2 linked regions of the Thermocoleostomius sinensis A174 genome follow. Each later gene encodes a partner of the first gene's protein in a complex. Links are inferred from orthologs where the notes say so. Each region holds a gene or a part of one and is shown in the gene's direction. Other genes may lie near its edges.

Evidence for each region.
Region 2: the proteins of tsaD (region 1) and tsaE are in contact, whole or in part, in a crystal structure (PDB 6N9A), measured with the Thermotoga maritima proteins. The link is inferred for Thermocoleostomius sinensis A174 from one-to-one orthologs. Residues at the interface, in WP_004082750.1 of Thermotoga maritima: Cys10, Asp11, Arg49, His50, Leu82, Gly84, Gly135, Gly136, Glu154, Thr155, Leu156, Asp157, Asp158, Ser159, Glu162, Asp165, Lys166, Arg169, Leu170, Tyr175, Lys213, Thr214, Leu217, Tyr218, Gln221, Arg222, Asn324; in WP_004082108.1 of Thermotoga maritima: Leu37, Gly38, Lys46, Lys57, Val59, Lys60, Ser61, Thr63, Phe64, Thr65, Leu66, Met67, Val69, Pro71, Tyr82, Arg83, Leu84, Asp86, Asp88, Phe89, Asp93, Ile128, Asp130, Glu131, Arg134.

The regions. Positions count from the first base shown.
Region 1 is NZ_CP113797.1:701,398-710,267, forward strand. What follows is about bases 1-2,966. They hold tsaD (tRNA (adenosine(37)-N6)-threonylcarbamoyltransferase complex transferase subunit TsaD), read left to right. Parts: upstream 1-937; coding sequence 938-1,996; downstream 1,997-2,966. Other genes in these bases: psaJ (photosystem I reaction center subunit IX), read right to left, coding at 1-97; OXH18_RS03005 (Photosystem I reaction center subunit III), read right to left, coding at 121-606; malQ (4-alpha-glucanotransferase), read right to left, coding at 2,023-2,966. Also shown: more of malQ, read right to left, coding at 2,967-3,531; treS (maltose alpha-D-glucosyltransferase), read left to right, coding at 4,550-7,966; OXH18_RS03025 (glucose-6-phosphate isomerase), read left to right, coding at 8,182-8,870.
Region 2 is NZ_CP113797.1:2,210,702-2,219,333, forward strand. The notes cover bases 2,001-4,728. They hold tsaE (tRNA (adenosine(37)-N6)-threonylcarbamoyltransferase complex ATPase subunit type 1 TsaE), read left to right. Parts: upstream 2,001-2,982; coding sequence 2,983-3,474; downstream 3,475-4,728. Other genes in these bases: OXH18_RS09595 (FIST signal transduction protein), read right to left, coding at 2,001-2,013; OXH18_RS09600 (Calvin cycle protein CP12), read left to right, coding at 2,465-2,692; OXH18_RS09610 (SDR family NAD(P)-dependent oxidoreductase), read right to left, coding at 3,542-4,237; OXH18_RS09615 (GNAT family N-acetyltransferase), read right to left, coding at 4,256-4,728. Also shown: type IV pilus assembly protein PilM, read right to left, coding at 1-42; more of OXH18_RS09595, read right to left, coding at 760-2,000; more of OXH18_RS09615, read right to left, coding at 4,729-4,936; OXH18_RS09620 (TetR/AcrR family transcriptional regulator), read left to right, coding at 5,090-5,695; OXH18_RS09625 (phytoene desaturase family protein), read left to right, coding at 5,896-7,431; OXH18_RS09630 (sigma-70 family RNA polymerase sigma factor), read left to right, coding at 7,623-8,486. UniProt on the Escherichia coli protein: Required for the formation of a threonylcarbamoyl group on adenosine at position 37 (t(6)A37) in tRNAs that read codons beginning with adenine.

The DNA.
Region 1 (8,870 bases):
AAAATCGATTGAATTCAATCAAAATACCAGCCGTGATGAACATCCAGACGGCCAATAATACTGGGGCCGTCGAAAGGTACTTGGTTAGGTACTGCATGGACACACTCCAAAACTGGGTAACTACCGAGGAGAAACAGGAATTTGCCGATCAGGAACCGTTAACTTGCCCGTGGTGAACTCTCCAAGAGCCGCCAACGGCCAAGTAAAGCCCGTCAACATAATTCGCAGGGCCAGCGGCACATCGATGATGATCTCCTTCATTTCGGGAGATTTATCATCGCGTACTGCAATCAGGTAGGCGCGTCCAACCCAACCAATCCATCCTGCAATATACAGAAAGAGAAGGCTAGGGATAATGAATTCACCCAAGTGTCCCAGCCGACCGTCTACAACTAAGTGGGGTAAGCCATCATCGCCGCAGAGGACGTTGGAGTTAGCATACGCTTCAAACCGAGCTTTTGCTTGAGAAGTTCTAGCATTGGCAGCCCGTTGCAGGAACGCTTTTGATTCTCCACAGGGAGTCAATCCCGCTACATCCGCAGATGCTGGCGGAGCAAAGTTAAGCCACAGGAAAAGAACTAGAACTAGAGCAAACAATCTTCGCATGGAGTTGTTTCCCTTTGTTTACAAAAAGCAATTTTTATGTACAAAACTTTAAGTTTTTTGTACATGAAGGATTAGACTGTCAGAGCAATCATACTCCTTAGTTACACCCGATCGCGTTAAGCTTTTAAAAGAAGTTTACGTCGGTGATTGTTGGCAAAAACTCAATAGAACCGATAATTACAGACTGCGCCTTCTGTCAACAGGTAACTCCAAAAAACTCAACATTTCTTCAATCTTTTGAATTGATGAAACCAATTGATGAAATACAATGATGAGCACTTGGGGTGAGGGTGGGAACGAATCTAACTAAATAGTCAAACAGTCAAGCATTATGGCAACCGTTCTGGCGATCGAAACTAGTTGTGACGAAACCTCGTGTGCAATTGTACGCGACCGCACGGTGCTGAGTAATATCGTGTCATCTCAAATTGCGACGCATCAAGCGTATGGTGGGGTTGTGCCAGAGATGGCCTCGCGGCAACATGTGGAAACCGTGAACTGGGCGATCGAGCAGGCAATTCAGCAATCGGGTCTGACTTGGGCAGATATTGACGGCATCGCGGCTACCTGTGCGCCGGGGTTAATTGGGGCGTTGCTGGTGGGACTAACGGTGGGCAAAACTTTGGCAATGCTCTACCAAAAGCCATTTTTGGGTATTCACCATCTAGAAGGACATATTTACGCTTCTTATTTGAGTGAGCCAAGCTTAGAACCGCCGTTTCTGTGTTTGCTCGTATCAGGTGGGCACACTAGCTTGATCCATGTCAAGGATTGCGGACATTACGAAACCTTGGGCCAAACTCGCGATGATGCAGCGGGTGAGGCATTTGACAAAGTGGCCCGGTTGCTCGATTTGGGCTATCCTGGCGGTCCGGTGATCGATCGCCTAGCCAAAGCTGGAAATTCGCAAGCCTTTCCCCTACCCGAAGGTCAAATCTCGCTGCCCCAGGGCGGGTTTCATCGCTATGACTCTAGCTTTAGTGGATTAAAAACAGCGGTGTTGCGCTTAACCCAAAGCCTCAAACCGCAAGGGGCACTTCCGGTAGCGGATTTAGCCGCCAGTTTTCAAGACACCGTAGCCAGAGCGCTGACCAAACGCACGATCGCCTGCGCCTTGGATTATGGCATCGAGACGATCGCCGTTGGGGGTGGGGTGGCGGCCAACAGTGGCTTGCGACAGAAGTTACAGATGGCAGCGGCTCAGTACAATTTGCGCGTTTTGTTTCCTCCCCTCACCTACTGCACTGATAATGCAGCAATGATTGCCTGTGCGGCGGCGGATCACCTGAATCGGGGACACGTTTCGCCGTTGACAATCGGGGCGCAATCTCGAATGCCGATCGGGGATGTCATGCAACTCTATGCCGAGTCATCCTGTTTGCCATCGTAGCTTTACGTCAGCTTCAACAGCGATAGTCAACGACGGTACAGGTGTGTCAACTTCAATAGCCGATCGCTCAATTCAGGGCTGAGCAAACTGGCATCGGTGAAGCGCCACCGCCACTGGCCATCGTTGTAGCGCGGGTCGTTCATGCGGGCCTTGCCGTCTAGATCCAGCAGATCTTGGAGAGGAATAATTGCTAAATCTGCCACTGACGCCAGTGCCAAACGAATGAATTCCCAATTAATTGAATGCACCTGATCGGGCGAGTCATAGCCGAGATATTGGGCAACATGATACTTTTCGTTCTCGCTGGCTGTATGCCACCAGCCGATCGCCGTGTCATTGTCGTGCGTACCTGGATAGACCACACAATTGCTGACATAGTTATGCGGCAAATAGGCATTGTCAGCACCACCACCAAAGGCAAATTGCAGAATCCGCATTCCGGGAAACTCAAACCGATCGCGCAACAACTCAACTTCAGGTGTAATGATACCCAAATCTTCAGCCATCACAGGCAAACTGCCGATCGCCGCTTTCAGCGCCTCAAAGAATTTGGCATCGGGGCCTTTGATCCATTCACCGTTCATGGCAGTGGTTTCCCCACCTGGCACCTGCCAATAGGCTTCAAATCCCCGGAAGTGATCAATCCGCACAATATCGACATAGAGCAGCGTGGCCCGGAAGCGATCGATCCACCATTTGAAATTGGTTTGCTCCATCTTGTCCCAGTCGTACACCGGATTGCCCCACAGTTGCCCCGTCGCGCTGAAGTAATCGGGTGGTACACCAGCCATGAATGCCGGATCAAACGTGTCTGGATCAAGCTTGAACATATCGGGAGCGGCCCACACATCAGCACTGTTGTGGCAGACATAGATTGAGACATCGCCCACAATTTGGATAGCCTTTTGGTTAGCATAGGCTCGGAGCTTGGCCCATTGCTTAAAGAATGTAAATTGCAAAAAGCGATGGAACGTCACTTGCTCCTGCAAGGCTTCAGCGTGTGCTTGCAGGGCAGCCGGCTCTCGGCGGGCTAGGGCGGGTTCCCACTGGTTCCAAGGCTTATAGTCATGGGCTTCTAGCAGCGCCATGAACAGCACAAAATCATCCAGCCACCAGGACTGTTCTTGGCAAAAGGTTTCATAGTCGGGGCTGGAGGGCAACTGTTGAAAGCGATCGAATGCTGTCTTCAGTAACCCGTACTTATGAGGAATCACCTGAGCAAAATCCACACGGGCATAGCGCGAATCAGCGTCTGACGGCAGCGGCGTCAATTCTTCTGAATTCAACAAACCGTCCTCCGCCAATTGCTCCAGGCTAATCATCAGAGGATTGCCAGCAAACGTGCTGAAATTCATGATGTAGGGTGAATGTTCGTAGCCGGTTGGGCCCAAAGGCAAAATCTGCCATAGTTTCTGTCCGCTGCGTTCAAGAAAATCAACGAACGCATAGGCCGGTTGTCCCAAGTCCCCAATTCCAAACTGACTCGGCAAGCAAGTTGGGTGTAGCAAAATTCCACTGGCACGTTGAAAAGTCACAGCAATTCCTACTCAACTACAATTTGAATTTTTAAAAATAAAGACTGTCTCCAATCGAGTGTTGGAGCACCCTACCGCAGCACTAGCCCCGATCGAGGTATAGTACCAGCTAGTTCTAGCACACAGTTCTAGCCACTATAACGCTACTCAGTTTCTTCACGATTTGTAAACCCTGCTTTATAACGATTAAACGAACCGCCTGTTGCAGTTTTACAAAGATCAAGTGAAGGATTCTAAGACATCCGCAATTCCCGCAGGAAATGCCCTTAAAATTTTAGAATAGGAGGCTGTGTTCACGGAAGTTTGCCCGCATGGGACAAGCTTTGTCAGGCTATATCACTCTCATAAACGTTATGTAAGTTCATGTAACGTTTCAGGACATTGCGCGACGATCGCCTTCTACTGCCTTCTCTTGGTTCAATGAAGGAGCGAATCGCCATCATCAGGAAGCATCTGACTTTACCATTGCTGATGCAGGGAATGGAATCCTGCAAGTGATTCCCTGTTTGCGTTAGTCTTTACCCCTTTGGTCCGATTAGCTATTCCATTATCGCGCTTTGCTCATCAAGCGCTTTGATGATCGATCGCTAATCTTAATACCAGCTATCTCTCTATTGCTCGGTAGGATAAAGAAGGAGTACCTTCACAGTTCTGGCTCTACTGGCCCTTCATTTGGCTTGATCGTAAGTCTAGGCTCAGAGTTCTAGATAGGGTTGCAATCGCGCTCTGAAGCGGAACTCCCGATCGCTTGCTCTGATTCCTACTCCTTAAGATAGTCCAAGGGAAAGGGGGAAAGTCTGTATCGTGGGATAGAGATCTTAATAAAGTCAAGACTGTTTCGTTCTACACGAAAGAGATCGTTAGATTGCAAAAATTAAGATACACGGACCCAGCGATGGGTAACTCTGCGACGCTGCTGAGCTTGTTGCAAGGCTTTTTAACGACCGGAACACGTTCACCTGAATAGGACACTCTCATTTACACACTCTGGCACTCTGGGATATTGGACTGAGGCACTATGCACAAATCACCGTTAAGTGATGACCCCCTTTGGTTTAAGGACGCAATTATTTATGAGGTTCCCGTCAAAGCGTTTGCAGATAGCGACGGAGACGGAATTGGTGATTTTCGAGGATTAACCGAAAAGCTCGATTACATTCAAGATCTTGGAGTCACAGCGATCTGGATACTGCCGTTCTTCCCGTCACCGCTGCGGGACGATGGCTATGATATTGCCGATTACAATAGCGTCAATCCAATCTATGGCAACCTAGAGGACTTTCAAATGTTCCTAGATGCCGCCCACCAGCGGGGCATTCGCGTCATCATTGAGCTAATTGTTAATCATACTTCCGATCAACATCCCTGGTTTCAACGGGCCCGCAAAGCACCTCCAGGCAGCAGTGAACGCGATTTTTACGTGTGGAGTGATACGCCAGAGAAATACCGGGGTGTCCGGATTATTTTTAAGGATTTTGAAACCTCCAACTGGACATGGGACCCTGTTGCCAAAGCTTACTATTGGCATCGGTTCTATTCCCATCAGCCCGATCTCAACTTTGAGCACCCAGAACTACAAAAGGCCATTTTTGATGTCGTCGATTTCTGGCTTGAGATGGGTGTAGATGGAATGCGGTTAGATGCAGTGCCCTATCTCTATGAACAAGAAGGCACTATCTGCGAAAACCTGCCCCAAACTCACCTGTTTCTGAAAAAGCTGCGGGCCCACATTGACGAAAAGTTTCCCAATCGCATGTTGTTGGCGGAAGCAAACCAGTGGCCCGAAGATGCCGCAGAATACTATGGGCAGGGCGATGAATGCCACATGAACTTCCACTTCCCGCTGATGCCGCGCCTATTCATGTCGCTGCAAATGGAAGATAGTTTCCCAATTCTGGATATTCTTCAGCAGACGCCGCAGATTCCCAGCAATTGCCAGTGGGCGGTGTTTTTGCGCAACCACGATGAGCTAACACTGGAGATGGTTAGCGATGAAGACCGCGATTACATGTATAAAGTCTATGCCCAAGATCCACAGGCACGCATCAACCTTGGGATTCGCCGTCGCCTAGCGCCATTGCAGGGTAACAATCGCCGCCGCATTGAGTTGTTAAACAGCCTGTTGCTGTCAATGCCGGGAACACCTGTGCTCTACTATGGTGATGAGATTGGCATGGGCGACAACATCTACTTGGGCGATCGCAATGGTGTCCGCACCCCGATGCAGTGGAGTGCCGATCGCAACGCGGGCTTCAGCCGCACCAACCCGCAGAAGCTGTTTTTGCCAGTGATTGTCGATCCAGAATATCACTACGAAACGGTGAATGTGGAAGCCCAACGCGCCAATCCTAACTCGCTATGGTGGTGGACAAAGCGGTTGATTGCTGTCCGCAGTCGCTTTAAAGCCTTTGGTCGGGGGACGTTCGAGCTACTCTATCCAGAAAACCGCAAGGTGCTAGCATTTACTCGCACCTATGAGGGTGAACATATCTTAGTGGTGGCGAACCTATCTCGATTTGTGCAGGCAGTGGAACTCGATCTATCAGCATTTAAAGGGGCTGTGCCAGTAGAAATTTTTGGCCGTACCGAGTTTCCGGCGGTGGGCGAAGATCCCTATTTCCTCAGCTTGGGGCCTCATGCTTTCTATTGGTTCACGCTTCAGTTCCAAACCAGTTTGGTCGAGCTTCCCAAACCACAGATGCAGTTGCCCGTGGTGTTGGCTAATGGTCACTGGCAAGATGTATACACCCGCACCGAATCGAAAATTGCTCTGGAGAGCGTACTGTTAGATTACCTGCGCACCTGTCGCTGGATGGGCAGCAAGATTCGAATTCTGCAAACGCTGGAAATTATTGATGCCGTCCCGATGGAGTCATCTCAGGAAACGGCGCCTGCCCATGCCCATCATATGGTGATTGTGAAAGTTTCCTTCACTGAAGGCATTCCCGAAACCTATGTGCTGCCGTTGGGCTTTGCGGAAACTGGTGATGGATTGACGATCGAGTCCCACATCAGTGAACATGCGATTGCCTATGTGCAAGGCAAAAACACCACGGGAATTTTGTTTGATGCCGTAGTGGATAAAGCGTTTTTGACCATTCCACTGACGGCGATCGGGCAAAAGCGACGCTATGCTGGCAACGTGGGTGAGGTCATTGCCACCCCCACCGATTTGTTTGATCAGCTTTGTCTGGAGGGAACCCAACCAACACAGTCGTTGGTGGCCAGTCCTCAAGCGGCCTGTGGGGTTGATCCTCATCTGCTGCGGCGCGAACGAACCAATACGCTGGTGGGGTATGGCGAGCGCTTTTTCCTGAAGCTGTTCCACCAAGTCGATGATTGCATCAACTCCGATCTGGAAATTGGGCGCTTCTTGACCGAATCTTCTACCAATCTAGGACTGCCGCTGCCAGATAATATTGCACCAGTAGCTGGTTATCTGGAATATCGCCGCAAAGGAGCCGACCCAGTGACGCTGGGAGTATTGCAGAAATACATTCCCGAAACCCGTGATGCTTGGTCGTATGTGCTGGACAATTTGCGCGATGCCTATGTGGAGGTGCTAACAAAGCAGGTAGATATTGCTGATATTTCCCTGCCGCTGAATGTGCTGAAGGCAACCACTGAGGAAGAAATCCCCACGTTAGCCTATGAAATGATGGGCGGGCAAATTCGAGCGGCAGAACTGTTAGGACAGCGGGCGGCCGAAATGCACTTGGCGTTAGCGGCGGATACTGACAATCCTAGCTTTGCTCCCGAGGAATTTACTTCTTTCTATCAGCGATCGATTTATCAATACATGCGCAACCAGTCTGGTAAGGTGCTGCTGTCGCTACAAAAGCAACTGAAGCATTTACCCGAAGATCTGCAACCGCTAGCCAAATCGGTGCTAACCCACCGCGAGAGGTTAATGGATCGGTTCAAACTAGTGCTGGAACAACCCATTACCACAATGCGCACCCGCTGCCACGGCAATTTCCATCTGGAAGAAGTGCTGTATACGGGCAAAGATTTTGTCATTATTGACTTTGAGGGTGAGCCAAATCGATCGCTGAGTGAACGACGCATGAAGCGATCGCCGTTGCGGGATGTGGCCGGCATGTTGCAGTCGTTCTACTATGCTTCTCGTGTCGCGTTGCGTCATGAGGAAGAAAGCGGCATGATTCGCCCGGAGAATTTGCCTTTGATGGAACAGTGGGCCCACTTCTTCTATAGTTGGGCAGCGGTGGCCTTCTTACAGCAGTATCTCCGAACCGCCAACGGTGCTGCCTTCTTGCCCAAAGAGCCACAGGAACTGCAAGTCCTGCTGGATGCTTTCCTGCTAGAAAAGGTGGTCTATGAGTTGGGATACGAATTAGAAAATCGTCCTGACTATGTGGACATTCCGCTTCAGCGTATTCTGGAGTTGCTGTCGATCGCGCAGACGGCAGGTTAAGAACCAGGGATTAGGGATTGGGGTTAGGGATTAAGGTTAGGATTGGCTGTGACTGATTCATCCTACCCGTCTATTTCTAACTCCTTTCCATTCCTCTGCTTTTTAGGAGTACACTCCCGTCCATCACGCAAAATCTGCAAAAAGTTATTCCTTATCGACGGAGACGTTGACACAGTCTGTAAACTGGTGATGTCACACGTAGGTTGAGGACTGTTATGGACGCGACAGCACTATGGCAACGCTACCAGGATTGGCTCTATCACCACGAAGGATTAGGACTGTTTCTTGATGTCAGTCGTGTTCGGTTCGACGATAGTTTTGTGGCGCAGATGCAGCCAAAGTTTGAGCAGGCGTTTCAAGCCATGGCCGAGCTAGAAGCTGGATCGATCGCCAACCCAGATGAAGACCGCATGGTAGGACACTACTGGTTGCGTGACCCCGATCTGGCTCCTACAGCGGAACTAAAGCACGATATTACCTCGACCTTAGAAAAGATTCATACGTTTGCCCAAAAGGTGCACCGTGGCGACATTCACCCACCAGATGCACCCAAGTTTACCGATATTCTGTCTGTTGGTATTGGTGGGTCAGCGTTGGGACCACAATTTGTCGCCGAAGCCCTGGGGGCAATTGATGCACCAATGGCTATTCACTTTATTGACAACACCGATCCAGCAGGAATCGATCGAGTTTTGGCGCAATTGAACGATCGCTTAGCCACCACGCTCGTAATCATCACCTCAAAATCTGGTGGCACGCCCGAAACCCGCAATGGCATGGTGGAAGTAAAACATGCCTATGAACGGCAAGGTCTCAACTTTGCGCAACACGCCGTTGCAGTCACTGGCATTGGCAGTCGCTTTGAAAAACTGGCACAAACCGAAGGTTGGCTGGATATTTTTCC
Region 2 (8,632 bases), 1.5 Mb from region 1 along the record:
GTTTGGTTTTTTCGCAAATAGATTTTTAAGACCACTAGCCACAGTTTTTGTCCGTTGATTCGGAAGTAGAAAAGAAGCTTATCTATGTGAGGTAGAGGCAAAAGTTACGAAAAGCCAAGATCGACACAAATAAGCTCACCCATGAGTCTTCTGCTATTGATAATAGCTAATCCACCCATTCTTGAACCGATCGTCTTTGTTTGAGCAGAGACACCAATATTCTCGAAACCCTATCCTAAAACGCTAAATATCGCGCCTCCTTTTCTTTTCTATAGAAAAGAACCTTTAAAGAATTGGAACATCACCCAATTTCAAACGTGCGTGTATTTGTGCTCAATTTCTCCACTGTTTTGATTCCATCTTGAGATTGAATCACCATACAGCAACTTCTTCAAAAGGATAGTCAGACAAGCACAACGCCAAAATAAGTGTGCTCAAGAGAAATTCTAGGCAAAATAAAGGCAAATGCTTGAGCGAAAATACGCAAATCACACTCATATAACTTAACACAAGAGCTGGAAAACTACTACAGGTAGAGTGATACGGCAAAATACTACTCAATCTGTAGAGGTGCTATGATTGCAGGTGAATTAGTTTAAACACAGTAACTTTCTGTTTACTTCTCCATCATCATCGAGTTTGAGCAGTCTTCCGAGTAGACTTTTAGTTGCTCAACTTGTCACGCTTCGTCAAGCGTTGGTGACGTACCAATGTCAGGATTGCTGATGGATTGTGCTCAGATTGTTTAAGTTATTTGCGCTATGTTTCATTCTGCGTTCGCGGACGACAAATACCGAAAACAGACGTGTAGCCATGCAAAAATGTTGTTCCTTCTACCGGACCAATTTCGCCGTTACAGAAGAAGCCGCTGAGGGGAACCGAAATGAATTGATTGAATAGTTGCGAATCAAAATCTGGCTCATTGTATAAGCCTTCACCACGTCCCAAGCAAGAAAACATCAGCGCACCCACCGGCGAAGTTGATAAGGACTGACTCTGATAGCGTTGCAACAGAGTTGTGAGATCGGCTTCAGAGGCCTTGGCATCCCGCAAGTGAAATTGAATGCGCTGCCCCGGTCGCACTCGATCGCCAATGGCAATGGCTCCAGTTTTGGGATCGACCCCCAGCAAATTGCGAATCAGAAAATCTCCCTGTTCCAGATGCTGTTTAAAAGCGCTTTGGGCAACCCCCACAAAGAGCGCTCGTTGCGCTAGCAGTCGATCGTCTTCGCTGAGGGTTTGAAATAAGTTTTGCAAAACTTCGAGCGGTGTTTGGGGCAGTCCACAGGAAGACCCATCCTCATTGGACTGTTCCTCTAGCTGCGTCAAAATATTGCGTTCTCCTTCCACCACACGATAGGTATGCCCAATCGGCCGACACCCTTGAGCCACGATCGTCTCTAGCACAATATTGCCACTGAGGGCCACACCCACTACCCCATCACGCCGTTGTTGATAGTCGCAAAATAAACAGCCGTAGCGAGAGGCAGAATCCACGCTTGCGAGTCCACCAATTTTGGTAGATCCTGGATAGGCATAATCTAATCCTTGCAGCACTTCATTAAGTCCCGACGCGGTGGGATCGCCCAACAAAATAAATTGTGGATTGTCTTGTGGTAAAACCCCAATGCGATCGATCCACGCATCGGGTGGCCCATCCAAATCTGGTAGGCGATCGGTAGACAGATGAAACGTCTGCACCGTAACGTCTGGTAGATATGCCAATGTTAGCCCCAGGGCAGCCGTATCTTCTACCTCGCGTACATGCCCAGCCGAATTCACACCAATCACCCCGCCACCACTACAGCCAATCAAGGCAGGCACCGACAACCGCTGTTGCAGTAGGGGCATTAATCGCGAAAACTCACTGGCAAAAGCCGACGAGATAAACACAAGTCCGAGATCGGGTGGAGCTTGAAGCAACTGCTGTGCTTGAGTTGCAACTTCCTCAACAGCAGCTTCCAACGAGGGGCGGGTTGAGAGCGCACTGGCCCACTTCATAGCATTCATCATGAATCTACCAAGCCAAGGTTATCTGGCGACTTCTTTTATCCGGCAACGTAATGGGCAATGAAATATTGGCAACGATATTTCAAAGGCTTTCCATAAAAATAATCAATCATAGTCTTATTATCCCTTGTTTGGCTACAGCCACAGCGGATACTGAATACCGAACTATGGCTTTCCGGTGTTCAGTAACAACGCTCACAGGCAGTTACCCGTATCTAACTTTATGATGAAAAAGAGTGCCCCGAAAGCAATCGAGTGCTATGTCTGGGATATGTTGCCTGCTTTTGGCAGTGGCTAGCTTGGTTAGCGATCGCTCTAACCGTATATACTCATAGGTTAGAGGGTTGCCGATTAAGACCACCCAGAAGGATGACTTACGGAGGCTTCTCGTTGGGTTACTCTTACAATTAGTAAAGTTCTGTACTTTAGCAGAGTCGATAAAAACAGGAAGTCCATGAGCAATATTCAAGATCAAATCGAGAAAGAGCGTACCGAAGCCCGTGAAGTTTGCGGCGTCAAAGGCGCAGAATCTGCAGAATGTGCAGCTGCTTGGGATGCTGTTGAAGAACTGCAAGCAGAGGCATCTCACCAAAAGCAAAAGGCCCAGCCAGAGAAAAACTCTTTTCAACAGTACTGTGATGCCAACCCCGATGCTGATGAATGCCGGGTATACGACAACTAGCCTTCACTGCTCTGGCGATGTTTCTTGGTCCGCAGCACCAGCACGCTGACTTCATGGAAATGAATTCGATCGATTCATGGATTCAGGCAGGTTAAGCTGATGTAATTAATGCTACGGTAAAGTCACGTGGGGTATCCGTTCGGGTGCCCCCTTGTTGATCAACGGGGCTGGGACTGAAGCAATCAGCAACCTCGATGCCAACGGGTGATGCCAATGAGCGGTGCTGTGGAAATCATTTGGCACACGTTCAAGTTGCTAACCTTGATAGTAGATAGGGGCAGAAATGGAGTATGGTGCTACAGCAATGGCAGGTGAGACTGACTGATACGGCTGCTACCCATCAGTTAGGCATCCGCTTGGGGCAGTGGCTCAGTCCTGGTCAGGTGCTCTTGCTTCAAGGTGACCTTGGTAGCGGCAAAACCACCCTGGTGCAGGGAATAGGCACAGGATTGGGAATCCAAGATCCGATCGTCAGCCCAACATTCATCTTGCTCAATGAATACTTGGAAGGACGGATTCCACTCTATCATGTTGATCTGTATCGCCTTAGCCCTCCAGAAGTTGAAGCACTTCAGCTTGAAAGGTATTGGGACGGGGTTGAAGTGATACCAGGGATTATGGCGATCGAATGGCCAGAAAGGTTATCGTATAAGCCTTCTAGCTATTTGCATATTCACCTGTCTTATATAAACAACGGTCAACGACAAGCAACGATCGAATCAGTGGGAACCGATTCTCCTGCATTGAATCAGCTAATATCCAGCATTGACACTACTAATTAAACTACTAATTAAACATTCAGTTAAACATTAGATCGGGCATCAGATCGGGTTAGCTTTCGACAATGCATTAAGCTCCTTCACCCAGCATGGCAGGTACATCGATCTCTTTGATGCAGGTGGCCCGCGATAGGGAAAGCACACAATCAATGATACGGAGCAGATCGCTGAGAGGAATCGCCTCACCCCCTAACAAGTGATCGGCAGCCAGATCCGCTAGAACCTCCGGTGTGCCGACATTGCCGGGATTGATCACTGTTACTCCAATCTGCTGCGATCGCAACTCTTCCCGCAAGGAATGCACCACCCCCCGCAACCCAAACTTCGAGGCAGTATTGGCTACTTCTCGGCCAGAGAAATTATCTCGCCCTGATAGGGAACCCATGAAGACAATTTTAGGATTGTCTGATCGCCGCAACGCAGGCAGCAATGCTTTTACTAAGCGAATAGGAGCCACTAGGTTGACGACAAGAACTCGCACAATATCTGCATCGGAACAGGCTTCAAAGCGGTATTGGCTCGTGAAGGCATGGGTTTCCCACGTGCCGCCCATATATAGCAACGCATCGAGGGGCGCTTGTCCGATCGCGCTTGCCACTGTTTCCACCCCAGCCAAGTCTGCCAAATCTGCCTGAATCCATTCCCCAATGGGTGATTTAGTGCGAGATACCGACAGTAAGCGATCGGTCTGGGGGGCTAGATGTTCTGCGACAGCAAGTCCAATGCCACGGCTGGCTCCAGCAACAAGAATGGTTTTGAATGACATGACAGTTCTCTCAATTTACTAAGATTGGGTTAGCCGAAGACCGAACTTCGTTACGCCTGGAAAATCACTATTGAATTGTTCGCTGAAGTACGCCGCATGGAAGGTTTGATAGGGCTTAAACCCGATCGCCTCATAGGTACGACGTGCTACCTCGTTGCCGTTGATGATCATGATTCCGGCATGAGAGTGCTGCTGCGATCGGCCTTCCTCCAATAAGGCTTTGAGTAATACCTTGCCTAGACCACGCCCTCGAGCCTCTGGCAACACAGCCACATTTTCAATAATCCAGGGGGCTTGTGGCGTCAGGAAAAACGGTCGGAGATCCCCGCCCCACAGTTGTAGATAGCGATCGCGAAAGGTCGTTGTTATCTCCTCAGACCAATTCAACTCTTGGGCAACCTTGTTAAGACTAGACAGACGAAATGGACAGTAATCCTCTAAGTTGGGAATGTAGCCTGCGGCAGCAGCCACAGGGTTTCCCTGCTCTTCTAGGACTACGAAATCTGTTACGCCACCCCAATTCGATGCATCGGCTCTCAGCACTGCTTCAATAAATTGCATAGCTCTTATTCCAGTGCCTTGAAGCAAGTCTTCCCAAAAGCAACGATTCAGTGGCGGCAGGGAGACCTCATAGTCAATTCGGGCTAAGAATGGGATATCTGCGGTTGTGGCTTTGCGAGTCTTTAGGACGGCATCCATCACAGTCTCCTCGAAGAGAGTGTTTATAAAAGATACAATCTGTATGCATCTAAAATACAGGGGTTCAATTCTATTCGTCAAGATACAGACTGTATGAATGTTTATGCAAATGTTAGAAATGTTAGTGATATGCTCGATACGTACAAATAAGCTATGCCTGCCAAATTAACCAAGGCGGAGCAAACCCTGCGTACCCGCCGTGCCATTCTTGATCGGGCCCGTCATTTGTTTGCAACAAATGGGTATACGGCCACCGGAACCGAGGAAATCATCAGCGAATTGGGGATTACTCGAGGAGCGTTGTATCACCAATTCCACGACAAGCTGGGCGTGTTCAAAGCCGTAGTGTCTGAAGCCTATGATGAGATAGCCACCTACATCAGCAGCAAGGTACAGTCACTGGATGATCCGTGGGATCAGTTAGTGATTGGCTGTCAAGCGTTCTTGGAAGTTGCTCACCAAGAGGAATTACGACGACTAGTGTTCATCGAAGCTCCAGCCGTGTTAGCAGCAGATACCTTAGTTGAGTTTGATCAGCATGGCTTTGGTCTATTGCATGAGGCAATTCAAACAGTCGTTGCGCAAGGAAAGCTGAACACAATCGATGCAGAGGGGTTTGCCCATTTAGTGAATGGTGCGCTGAATGAATTGGCGGCATGGATAGCGCAATCCAATGATCCCGATCGGTTAAAGACGGCTCAACAGTTAGTTGAAACCCTATTAATTCGGCATCAGAATAGTCCTGAGAACAGTGCTTGACGTGGCTGAATAACGCGATGATGTTGAGAGGATGTCTAGATATGATCTAGAGGATATTTAAGCATTCTACGCTAGCTTTCCCCCATGGCGGCAACCAGAAGCTCCCGTTCTCTTTTCTCGGAAAAAAGTTGGAACTAGGGCAAACCCTCCGGTTAAGCTCTAGGGTATCAGACACATACGATCGCCCAAAGTTCACCCCCATGAACCAAACAGTCATTATCATTGGCAGCGGCATCGGTGGTTTAAGCTGTGCTGCCTTGTTAGCCCGTTATGGCTTTAACGTCACCGTTTGCGAAAGCCACTCGATCGCTGGAGGAGCCGCCCATGCCTTCGAGCGCCAGGGGTTTATCTTTGATTCTGGCCCATCTCTCTATTCTGGGTTGTCCTATCGCCCTTCACCCAATCCCCTACGGCACGTGTTAGACGCGATCGGGGTTGATGTAAATTGGGTCACGTACGACACCTGGGGCTGTTTTTTGCCAGAAGGAGACTTTGAAACCTCTGTAGGAGCCGATCAGTTTTGCCAAGTATTGTCTCAACTACGCGGTTCCACAGCAGTCTCCGAATGGCGTTACCTTCAACAGGTGATGGAACCGTTGGCCAACGCCGCCGTTGCTATGCCTCCAGCCGCCGTGCGGTTTGATTGGGGAGCCGCTTTGACGATCGCCCCGTTTGCGTGGTCATTAGCGAGCCACGCTCCCAATATTTTGAAACTGACTGGACCCTTTAGTCGGATCATGGACGGCATCATCCATGATCCGTTTTTGCGCAACTGGCTGGATCTGTTGAGTTTTCTGTTGTCGGGGTTACCTGCCAACGGTACAAGTGCGGCTGAAATGGCGTTTATGTTTGCCGACTGGTATCGCCCCGGTGTCAAGCTCGATTATCCGATCGGCGGCAGTGGAGCGTTGGTGAATGCGTTGGTGCAAGGCTTGGAAAAACACGGCGGCAGAGTGTTGCTGAATGCGCATGTTGAGCAGATTGTAGTCGAGGACGATCGGGCGGTAGGGGTGCGGTTGCGCACGGGGCAAACGCTGCGAGGGCGAGCGATTATTTCTAACGCTTCGGTGTGGGATACGCTGAAGCTATTGCCAGAGGGGGCTGTGCCTAAACAGTTCGTGGAAACGCGACAAGCCACACCTGAATGCGACAGTTTTATGCATTTACATCTCGGCATTGATGCGACTGGACTATCCCCGGAGCTAGCGTGCCACCATATTATTGTTAACGATTGGAGCCAGGGCGTTACGGCTCCTCAAAATGTGGTGCTGATTTCAATTCCCTCGTTGCTTGATCCCGCTCTTGCACCTCCCGGCAAACACACCATTCATGTCTATACTCCTGGCAATGAACCCTATGATCTGTGGCAGGGGATGGATCGTCATCGTGAAGCGTATACCCAACAGAAACATGCCCGATCGCAGGTGATGTGGCAAGCGCTGGAACGAGTGATCCCTGATATTCGATCGCGCTGTGAAGTTTCACTGGTGGGAACGCCTTTGACCCATGAACGCTACTTGCGTCGCCATCGGGGATCATATGGCCCGGCCATTCGCGCTGGTGAAGGAATGTTTCCTGTCCCCACTACTCCCTTAGCAGGGTTACTATGCTGCGGGGATTCAACGTTCCCTGGTATTGGATTGCCAGCGGTAGCCGCTAGCGGCATGATTGCAGCGAATACGCTGGCTCCGGTTTCCAAACATTTGGACATGCTGAACGCGCTCGGCTATCGGTGATGTTTGCGGGGCGATCCACTGACTGAAATTGCTAGCCCCTTGCTTCAACAATTTTCGATCAAGTGGGGGCAATCTCGATCGAAATGCTATCGTGACAAGAGGCCCTGATTATCCTAGAATGAAAACCCTGTGTCTACCTGCGCTCAAAGGGGCGTGGTTTTGTACTGCTGTCTAAACTTCCTGTTTCTCCTATGACTATTGATCCTATCCAAGCCTATCTCCGCTCCATCGGCAGAACGTCTCTACTCACTCCTGCCGAAGAACTGGAACTTGCGAAAGCGGTGCAAGCCATGTTGCCGTTGCTAACTCTGGAGTCGCCTACAGCCGAAGAATTAGCAATCATTCGTCGGGGCAAACGCGCCAAAGATCGCATGATCCAAGCCAATTTACGATTAGTGGTGACGATCGCCAAAAAGTATCAAAACCGAGGACTTGACCTGCTAGATCTCATTCAAGAAGGCAGTCTTGGATTGGAACGAGCGGTTGAAAAATTTGATCCGACTAAAGGTTATAAGTTTTCCACCTATGCGTACTGGTGGATTCGTCAAGGTGTAACACGAGCACTGCAAACGGATGCCCGCACAATTCGTCTTCCAGTTCACATTCAAGAAAAGCTGAGTAAAATTAAGACCACCACCAAAGCCTTAGCCGCACAAACAGGACGAAAACCGACAGCCGACGAGCTAGCGGCTGCTCTGGATATTACCCTGGAAGAACTGCGCAGCCTATTAGCCCAACAACGTCGCTGTGCCTCGCTAGATGCGTTTGTAGGACAAGAACAGGAAACGCGATTGGGGGATCTGATTCCCGATGAACAACAGCAATACCAAATGGAAACGATGGCGCTGCAAGATCAGTGTCAGCAGTACTTAGCGTGCTTAACAGATAAAGAGCGTCAACTAATTTCACTACGCTTTGGACTAAAAGATGGCAAACGCCATAGCTTAGCCGAAGTCGGTGAGGTGTTTGGCTTCTCTAGAGAACGGGCCCGCCAAATCGAGGTGAAGGCTATGCGCAAACTACGGCAAACGGCTAATGCGTCTGCTTATGCTTGATAGCGTGCTTTGAGCAGCATTCCTGAAGGAGGAAGTCGATCGAAAGGTAGAACAGATAGTAAGGCAATCTTCTACTTTCGGAAAATGCTGGGTGTCCCGTGTAGTTACTATCATCGACTATATAGTAAAGCTCTATCAACACTGCC